DNA from 2 places in the Pseudalkalibacillus sp. JSM 102089 genome. Region 1 is predicted to be linked to the other one. Evidence: predicted binding sites of a transcription regulator. Region 1 holds the regulator's gene; the other holds the start of a gene.
What was found. Region 1 encodes NrdR, which represses ribonucleotide reductase genes. Its sites were predicted from a motif close to AACACNATATATNGTGTT; they were not measured.
Positions count from the first base shown of each region.

Region 2: ABVF21_RS12320 (vitamin B12-dependent ribonucleotide reductase) is a predicted target of NrdR. The motif match lies at 1,828-1,845, and genes of this name have one in related genera.

Region 1 is NZ_JBEWYW010000005.1:252,987-257,205, reverse strand. Features, by position in the region: gene dnaI (primosomal protein DnaI) at 1-612, opposite strand, end outside; gene ABVF21_RS13750 (replication initiation and membrane attachment family protein) at 628-1,974, opposite strand; gene nrdR (transcriptional regulator NrdR) at 2,048-2,506, opposite strand; gene ABVF21_RS13740 (cytosolic protein) at 2,580-2,969, opposite strand; gene speD (adenosylmethionine decarboxylase) at 3,122-3,511, opposite strand; gene ABVF21_RS13730 (glyceraldehyde-3-phosphate dehydrogenase) at 3,999-4,219, opposite strand, start outside.
Region 2 is NZ_JBEWYW010000004.1:318,401-322,619, reverse strand. Features, by position in the region: gene ABVF21_RS12320 (vitamin B12-dependent ribonucleotide reductase) at 1-1,714, opposite strand, end outside; gene ABVF21_RS12315 (lipoate--protein ligase family protein) at 2,119-2,949, opposite strand; gene ABVF21_RS12310 (rhodanese-like domain-containing protein) at 3,249-3,620, shown strand; gene gcvPB (aminomethyl-transferring glycine dehydrogenase subunit GcvPB) at 3,786-4,219, opposite strand, start outside.

The sequences.
Region 1 (4,219 bases):
CATTTGACGGAAGAAATCCGGAGTATAAATAAACTGAGAACGAACCCCTTTTTCTTTCGCCAGCTGGTTTGCAATAGCCCCGAGAATAAACGTTTTCCCTACCCCAAAACCTCCATGAATATAAAGCCCTTTAGTGGTTTCACCAGGAACGAAATCTTCTACATATTGAATCGCTGTCCCAATCGCTTCAATTCTAACAGGATCTTCATCATCCAAATCCGCGAAGGTAGCCTGAAGAATTTCTTTCGGAATATAGTAGCTTTGAATCATCTGATTACGCTTTTTATTCTTATCATCTTCAATTCTTGTTGGACAACGATTGTAGCGAATATCAATCACCGAACGATTAATAAATAGCTCAGGCTCGTACCCCTCCATCATATTAATGCAGTTCGAGAGACCAGGGCATCCTTCACATCGCTTTGCTTGTGTTGTATATTCATATAGTCTTGCAAGACTTCTATCAATTATTTTGTCATCGACCTCGTCATGCTCTTCAATAAATGCACGAATATCTTCATCGGCCATAATAGCCTTCTTCATCTCTTGGTACTGTTGCTGGAATTTCTTATTGCCTGGCATCTTGTTAAATGATTCCTGGATTGATTCCATTCTTGTTCACCCCGCTTATTTCTTATATTTACTTAGCATCTTTTTAAGCTGATCCTGTTTCTCAGATCGCTCCTCATGAGACATATCCGGTTCTTTTTGATCTGAAATCCATTCCGGGACTTTGTCCTTTCTAGCGGCAGGTTTCCCACGATTGGAAGAGCCTGTCTTTTTCTTGGCCGGTTGTTGAAGCTCTTTAATGGCAAGGTTCATCGCTTCTCTTACTGTCTTTACCCTCGCCCTTGCCCAGTGACTCGCAAACTTTTCTACATAATTCTTCGATAGCTTCTTATCCTGAGTTTCTAGAATGAAATCAAGTAAAACATTCATAACACCAGGAGTCAGCTTTTGTTCATCCATTATTCGCTCCACAAGCTTCATATCTGCTTCAGAAGGTTTTCCCCCTTCAGCTGCCCGCTGAAGAATATCATATGGCGTCATCTGTTCATATCTCTGCGCCGCTTTCTCTTCTTCTGTCTCGGGTTCTTTCTTATGAAACTCTTGTAAAGAAACAGGCTGACTTCTATATTGGAGAGCAGGCACTTTGCCACGATTTTCAAGCGCGAACCAACTGCTTACTTCCTTTCGCAATAGATCATCAGAAAGTTCGTCATGGTGAATTGCGGCTTGTTCTACAATCCGGCCCATTTCATATGGTTCAATTTTATACACAAAAGCAAGTCGCTCAATCGTTTTCTTAACAGACTCTGTAAACATTTTCTCAGTGACAATCATATCAGAAATGTGCTGCTTCATCATATCGAAGTCGAATTGTGAAGAAGTAAAAACAAGGCCTTTATTTTCATCACGCTTCTCTATCGTTACTTCTTCTTCTACTTCGCTCATACCAGTCATTTCAGACGGGTGAAGAGAATCGTATACTTCATTAAATGATGCAGTCACGTCACTATACTCAGCTAGATCTGCCTTTTCCACTGTGAAATGCTTTTTTAGATCATTGTATCGATTACGTCCTAATCGATTGAATAAATAAATATTCAGTACGCCATCATTGAAGAAGCGTTCCGGTGTGAGAGGAGCTTGCAATTCATAAGTAAAATGTCTAGGATCTCCACTGTCTTTTACATATGTTTTCAACAGGCCAATTCCTTCTAATTTACGTCTCTCTTCAAGTACTCTCTTCAAATCCCATCTCATCATAAGTAGCAAATTATGATGAGTCATTGTTGTAACAAAATGATTCTGCTGCTCATGAGCACTCCAGAGAGTCATATAAAGACTGTAGGCCGGAGCCCCGATTAAAGGTTGATATAACAATGTTAGTACTCTTCGATCATACTCGTGCAAAATTCCGGATGCTTCAATCTGAAGCGTATCAACAGGAAGAAGTTCTTTCCAATGCATATGCTTCACCTTTGTATTCCTCATAATTTTTGAAACCGTACAAAAAAAGAGCTTACGCGAAGCTCCCCCTTTGTTATTCTGCTCTGTTAATTAATTCTTTTAATTCGCGGATAAAGACATTAATATCTTTAAACTGACGATAGACAGAAGCAAATCGAACATAAGCAACTTCATCAACTTTTGCCAGCTGATCCATAACAAGCTCTCCCACAGCATCACTACTGATCTCGGAAGCTCCCTGATTACGAAGATCACGTTCGATTTCATTAACAATTGTTTCTAGAGTTTCAAGTGGAACAGGCCTTTTTTCACAGGCTTTAATTAAACCTCTAAGAATTTTATCCCTGCTAAACTCTTCCCTAGTTCCTTCTTTTTTCACTACTATAAGCGGTATTTCTTCAACTGTTTCAAATGTCGTAAATCGATACGTACACGATTCACACTCACGGCGCCTACGAATCGAACGGCCCTCGTGAACCGGCCGAGAATCAAGCACCCTTGTACCATTGTGATTGCAGTTGGGACAACGCATAAGATCATCTCCACTAAACGAACAAGATTTCTACTACTATTTTAGCATAAAATGTGTCAAGACACACCTACCCTTAAAACTGTTCAGAAATCCCTGTTCCGATTAACGTAAGTTTCTTTCTCAAATCATTATAAATGGTTTCAATCACTTTCTTACTGTAACCAAAATCAACCGGAAGAGGCGTCTCTGTTGAAACAGAGAAATCGACTGCAGTTCTATAAGCACGAACCGTGACAACTGTTACAACAATAAGAGCCTTTTTAGGACCTTTCACTTGAAAAACAAATTCTCCACGCTCCGGAGAATTCGTAACGATTTCACCTTTATAGTGCTGTTGAAGGACGGCTTTTGCTTCTGTAAAAGCCTGTTCCTTTGTCGCTTTAAAATAATGGGTTTTAAGTGCATCATTCGGATGTCTCTCCCCAGTTTCAGAACGGTTGCTAAAAAATTCTTTTATTCCCACCCCAGGTCCTCCTCTATTTTTTTTAAGAATAGCAATAAATGACTGATAAATCAATCACATTGAAAGTAATAGGACCGTGAGGAAAAGCGAGATGCCGTATTAGTGAATATAAAAAAAGAGTGCACTGAGCACCCTTTTCAATCATTGTATTATTATGAAGTAAACGCTGACTGTTCTTCTCTAACTTTAGGTTTCACAGGACCCATGCCTCGAGGAAGTTCAATGTTTTCTCGTGAATCTGCACCTAGAGCATCAGCAATATAGTTAGCCGCAACGTTGGGATCAAGATCACCACAAGTATATACATCAATACTTGCATAACCATGTTCAGGAAAACTGTGAATCGTTAAGTGTGATTCAGAAATAATAACAACACCACTAACACCTTGTGGAGCGAATTTATGAAATGCAACTTCACGAACCTCAGCACCAGACTTCAGAGCAGCTTCAACAAACGTTTCTTCAATAAATTTCATGTTGTTTAATTTTTCAATGTCACAGCCCCATAGTTCAGCAATGACGTGACGACCCATTGTATCCATAGCAAAATTCCCCCTTTAAATTTACTCATGCATTGATTAGCATGCGGTATCGAAAATCCACCACGGGGGAAAGTTAGTCCGATGAGGTCCTAACCCTTTAAGTAGTTTTCAATGCCAAATTGCTATAAAAGAAGTTCACGAAAAATAGTATAAGGCTTTTAAAATAGATTTGCAAGAATAAATTAGAGAACCTTTTTGTTAATTCGTCTTTATAGAGCATTAAAGCTCCTCAAACTCTCATATGACTAATTTTATCCTATTAGCTGTAGTATGAATCAATCATTCAAATATATTTGGTTTATCGTTAACTGCTCCGTTAACTAAGATGTGCATTTCGCTTTTTTACACACCGACTAGATTAACAAGCCTTGTTGATTTTTGTAGTATTTACGCGCTGTGTTCCCCCATTGATTCGAACAAAATCGAGATATCAATAACACAAGCATTTAAAAAAGAAGCGGTGAGATACCGCTTCTTCTCCTTCTTTCTATACGATTGCTTTCAATCTCTCGGGTATTCTTTCTCCCACATATTTCGCCATGTCAACAACTCGGCATGAGTAACCCCATTCGTTATCGTACCAGGCAAGAACCTTTACTTTCTTATTCTCAACGACCATTGTAGAAAGTCCATCGACAATCGATGAATGATCATTTCCGTTGTAATCAATGGAAACGAGAGGTTCATCAGAGTAGCCAAGAATTCCTC
Region 2 (4,219 bases), on a different contig from region 1:
CTTCTTCTGATCCATATATTGTTTCACAGTATATAAGAAGGTCGTGTAGCCCCATTACTCCTAGTCCTACTCGACGTTCGCCAAGAGCTTGCTTCTCATTCTCCTCTAAGAAGTAAGGTGTCGCATCAATAACGTTATCTTGCATGCGTACGCCAACTTCAACCGTTTCTCTCAGCTTATCGAAATCAACAGTCTTTGTCTCTTTATTAGCCATCTCAGCAAGGTTCACTGCTGCTAGGTTACATACAGAGTAAGGTGCTAATGGTTGCTCACCACATGGGTTAGTAGCGACAACTTTTTGACCGTAAGAAGTTGCGTTTGTTTTTTCATTTGCATTATCAATAAAGAAGATACCTGGCTCTGCAGAGTAAGTAGCACAAATATTAATTAAATCCCACAGCTCTTTTGCCTGAACCTTACGATAAGTTCTTACTGGAAAGCCTTGCTTCTCCCAGTCACGTACATCCCCTGATTCATGCCAGTTCTCATTATAAAGTGCCATTTGTTCTTTCGTATAGTTCTCTACATCCGGGAATCGAAGTTCATATTCAGAATCATTTTCAACCGCGTCCATAAAGTCTTTCGTTAAACAAATCGAGATGTTTGCACCAGTCAAGAAGTCAGGATTGTGGACAGAATACGTTCCACCCGTTGCAAGCTTATCCTGCGCATCCTGCATCACTTTTTCTTCAAAGCCACCTGTTCCGGGAATACTACGGTAGTTTAAGATACTTTGGTACATAGATCTTTCCGACTCTGAGAGCGGTGTGAATTTCAACTTATCTTCTGCAAGTTTCTTAATTTGTTCATCCTTTGTATTCTCCATAAGGAAACGAAGAATGCGTGGATTCTGCATTTTTGAAATGATAAATTCAATAATATCAGGATGCCAGTCAGCGAGCATAATCATTTGGGCCCCACGTCTTGAGCCACCTTGCTCCACTAGATGCGTCAGCTTCGCAATATCATCCAGCCATGAAACCGAACCTGATGATTTACCATTCACACCCCTAGCAAGCGTGTTTCTAGGACGAAGTGTAGATCCGTTCGTTCCTACTCCACCACCTCGACTCATAATCTCCATTACTTGTTTACGGTGTTCAGAAATACCTTCTCTTGAATCCTGTGGAAACGGCATAACGTAACAGTTAAAGTACGTCACTTCCGTATCAGCTCCAGCTCCGTAAAGCACACGCCCTGCAGGAACAAAGTTCATAGATGAAAGTTCTTTATAGAAACGATCTTCCCAATATGTCTTTTCCCCATCTGTTTTCTCTACATCAGCAAGGCCACGTGCATTACGACGAGCAATTTGCTCATAATATACTTCCAAGGGCTTTTCTATGACATCCAACGAACGGACAATAATACCTGATTCTCTTTCTTCTTCTGTGTCTAAGACGCCAACGTAATCCTCATGAACAGCTACAGTTGCTTTCTTAGATTGAAGGTCGAATTCTTCAATATACCCAAGACCTCTTGCTGGAAATTTTGGATCTTCTTTAATCGTTAAGACAACAAAATCACCTTTTTGTAATGTCTTTTTCTCTGTATCTTTAAATGCATAGCGGTCAAGCATCACAAGACGACTAACACCTTTGTGAGTTAGATGCATATCCTCTGTAATCGGATGAACCTGCGCAAACATTTCAATATCCTTATTCAACTGCTCAATGTTAATAGATCTTCTTTTTTCATTGGTTTGTATTGTCATATAAACCCCTCCGTTTCGACATTTATACACTTAAGAGCATCTCTAGATGTATGTAGCTATGATAAATCGTCTTGATTAATAGTAGCACATGTACACGAACCAGACAATCATTTTTAACCATATATAGTGTTCAGAATTCTTCAATCAATACTACATATAGTAAAAGAGCGAATACTTTAGCGATTTGTCAACTTTCAAATCCAGTGAAAATGAAAGGTTTTCCTCGATAAATAAAGATTAGATTAGAAGAATAGAGAAAAAAGAGGAATTTTGTCTATTGCACATTTTTCCACACTCTGCCTTTTTAACACTGGAGACAAAAGTTAATCAGTTAACAGACCCTGATTAAGATTAGAACATTTGTTCTTGTTAAGTCAATAGGAAAAAGCACCCAACGAAGGTGCTTATTTGCTAAAGTTCCATTCCTTGCTAGCGTATTTCTCCTCTGCTAGTTGAACAACAAAGGACTCTTGTTCATTCGTTAGTTGATATGGAACCAATTCAATATCAAGTCCCTGTTGAAAACCATCATAAAAAGCTTTAACCGCTTCAGATATCGATACAGGAGTTTCACGGAGTGAATTAATAGCTACAGCCTTTTTTCTAAAACCTCGCTGCATCCGCTCACGTATCCGTTCATTTTTAAATTTGAAACAATCAAACAATTGGTCCTCATCAATGTCAAGCAGAATCGATCCATGCTGGAGAATGACACCTTTTTGACGAGTTTGAGCGCTCCCAGCGACTTTTCGCCCTTCTACAACAAGTTCATAATAGGATGGAGAGTCAAAACACACACCCGATCTTGGTGCACGTAGCTCTTCTTTCTCTGCATCCGTTTCAGGAACAGCGAAATAAGCATTCAATCCAAGTTTTCTGAAACCAATCAATAACCCTTCTGAAATAACCCGGTACGCTTCTGTTACGGTTGAGGGCATGTCTGGATAATCTTCAGAGACAATAACGCTATAAGTCACTTCCTGATCATGAAGGACAGCTCTTCCACCAGTAGGGCGTCTCACAAACCCTAGACCATTTTTTTCTACAGCATCCATATTAATATCACGTTCGATACGCTGGAAATAACCAATTGAAAGTGTTGGGGGATTCCACCCGTAAAATCGAATAACAGGGGGGATAGTCCCATCACTATGCCATTTCAATAATGCTTCATCAAGTGCCATGTTATAAGCTGGAGAACGTTCTCCCGAATCAATAAATGCCCATTGCTTCATTTTCGGAACTCCTTTATCACTGTCAGTTTTCTAACACCTTCCCTATTCTAGCAGAGGAGAAAATGGATGACCAATGAACACTCTCAATTATTTTAGCTATGTCTTGAACATTATTTGTTTTTCGATCTTTCGAGTATAGGCGAATCTCCTCTATCCCAACTAATTTAGAACAAATTTGATTTAATTACTGAACACTACCTATTCTTTTTATAGTTATTCCTTTTTTTCTTTTGCGGAAAGCCGAAAAGACGTGTAAACTTAAAGTTGTCGATTTTACTTGAAAGGGTGTAACAAAGTTTATGGAATGGATTATCGCAATACTCGTCGCGATCATTGTGTATGTTGTCATAACTCGATACATGCAAAAGAGGAATTTGAAAACGTTAACGGAGGAAGAATTCCGTGCCGGCTATCGTAAAGCCCAACTGATTGATGTTCGTGAACCAAACGAATTTGATAATGGCCATATTCTAGGGGCAAGGAACATCCCTGTTAGTCAGCTAAAAATGCGAATTAAAGAAATCCGCAAAGATCAGCCAGTTTATATGTACGACTACAACGGAATTATTGTAGCTCGTGCTGCAAGCATTCTTAGAAAACATGGCATTAAAGATCTTTATCAATTAAAAGGCGGCTTCAAAAAATGGGGCGGCAAAGTAAAGAAAAAATAAAAAGCAGCTGCCTTTGCAGCTGCTTTTTTTGATTGCTATTCAGCAACTCAAAATGGCTTTGTTGATTTTGCATCATTGATTTATCCATGTTAAACGTATCTCTCATTTGAATGAGCCATAATCGAGTAGTGAACAATATAAGTTAACAGGGCCTATCAATAAGCATTAGGCTTTTTGATAACGTAAAACAGGCTTTCTGGCAGCCGTGGTTTCATCAAGGCGACCAATAACTGTTGTATGTGGGGCTTCCTGAACAATTTCCGGATTTTCCTCTGCTTCTTTTGCAATTTGAAGCAGTACATCACAGAACTCATCAAGTGTTTCTTTTGATTCTGTCTCCGTAGGTTCAATCATCATACATTCCTCAACGTTAATTGGGAAATAGATCGTTGGCGGGTGGTAACCAAAGTCTAGCAGTCGCTTTGCCATATCAAGCGTTCTGACACCAAGTTTCTTTTGTTTTTTTCCTGAAATCACGAATTCATGCTTGCAGTGCTGTTCATAAGGTAACACAAAGGCATCTTGTAAGCGTCTCATCATATAGTTAGCATTTAATACCGCATTTTCCGATACTTGCTTTAAGCCTTCTGGCCCCATAG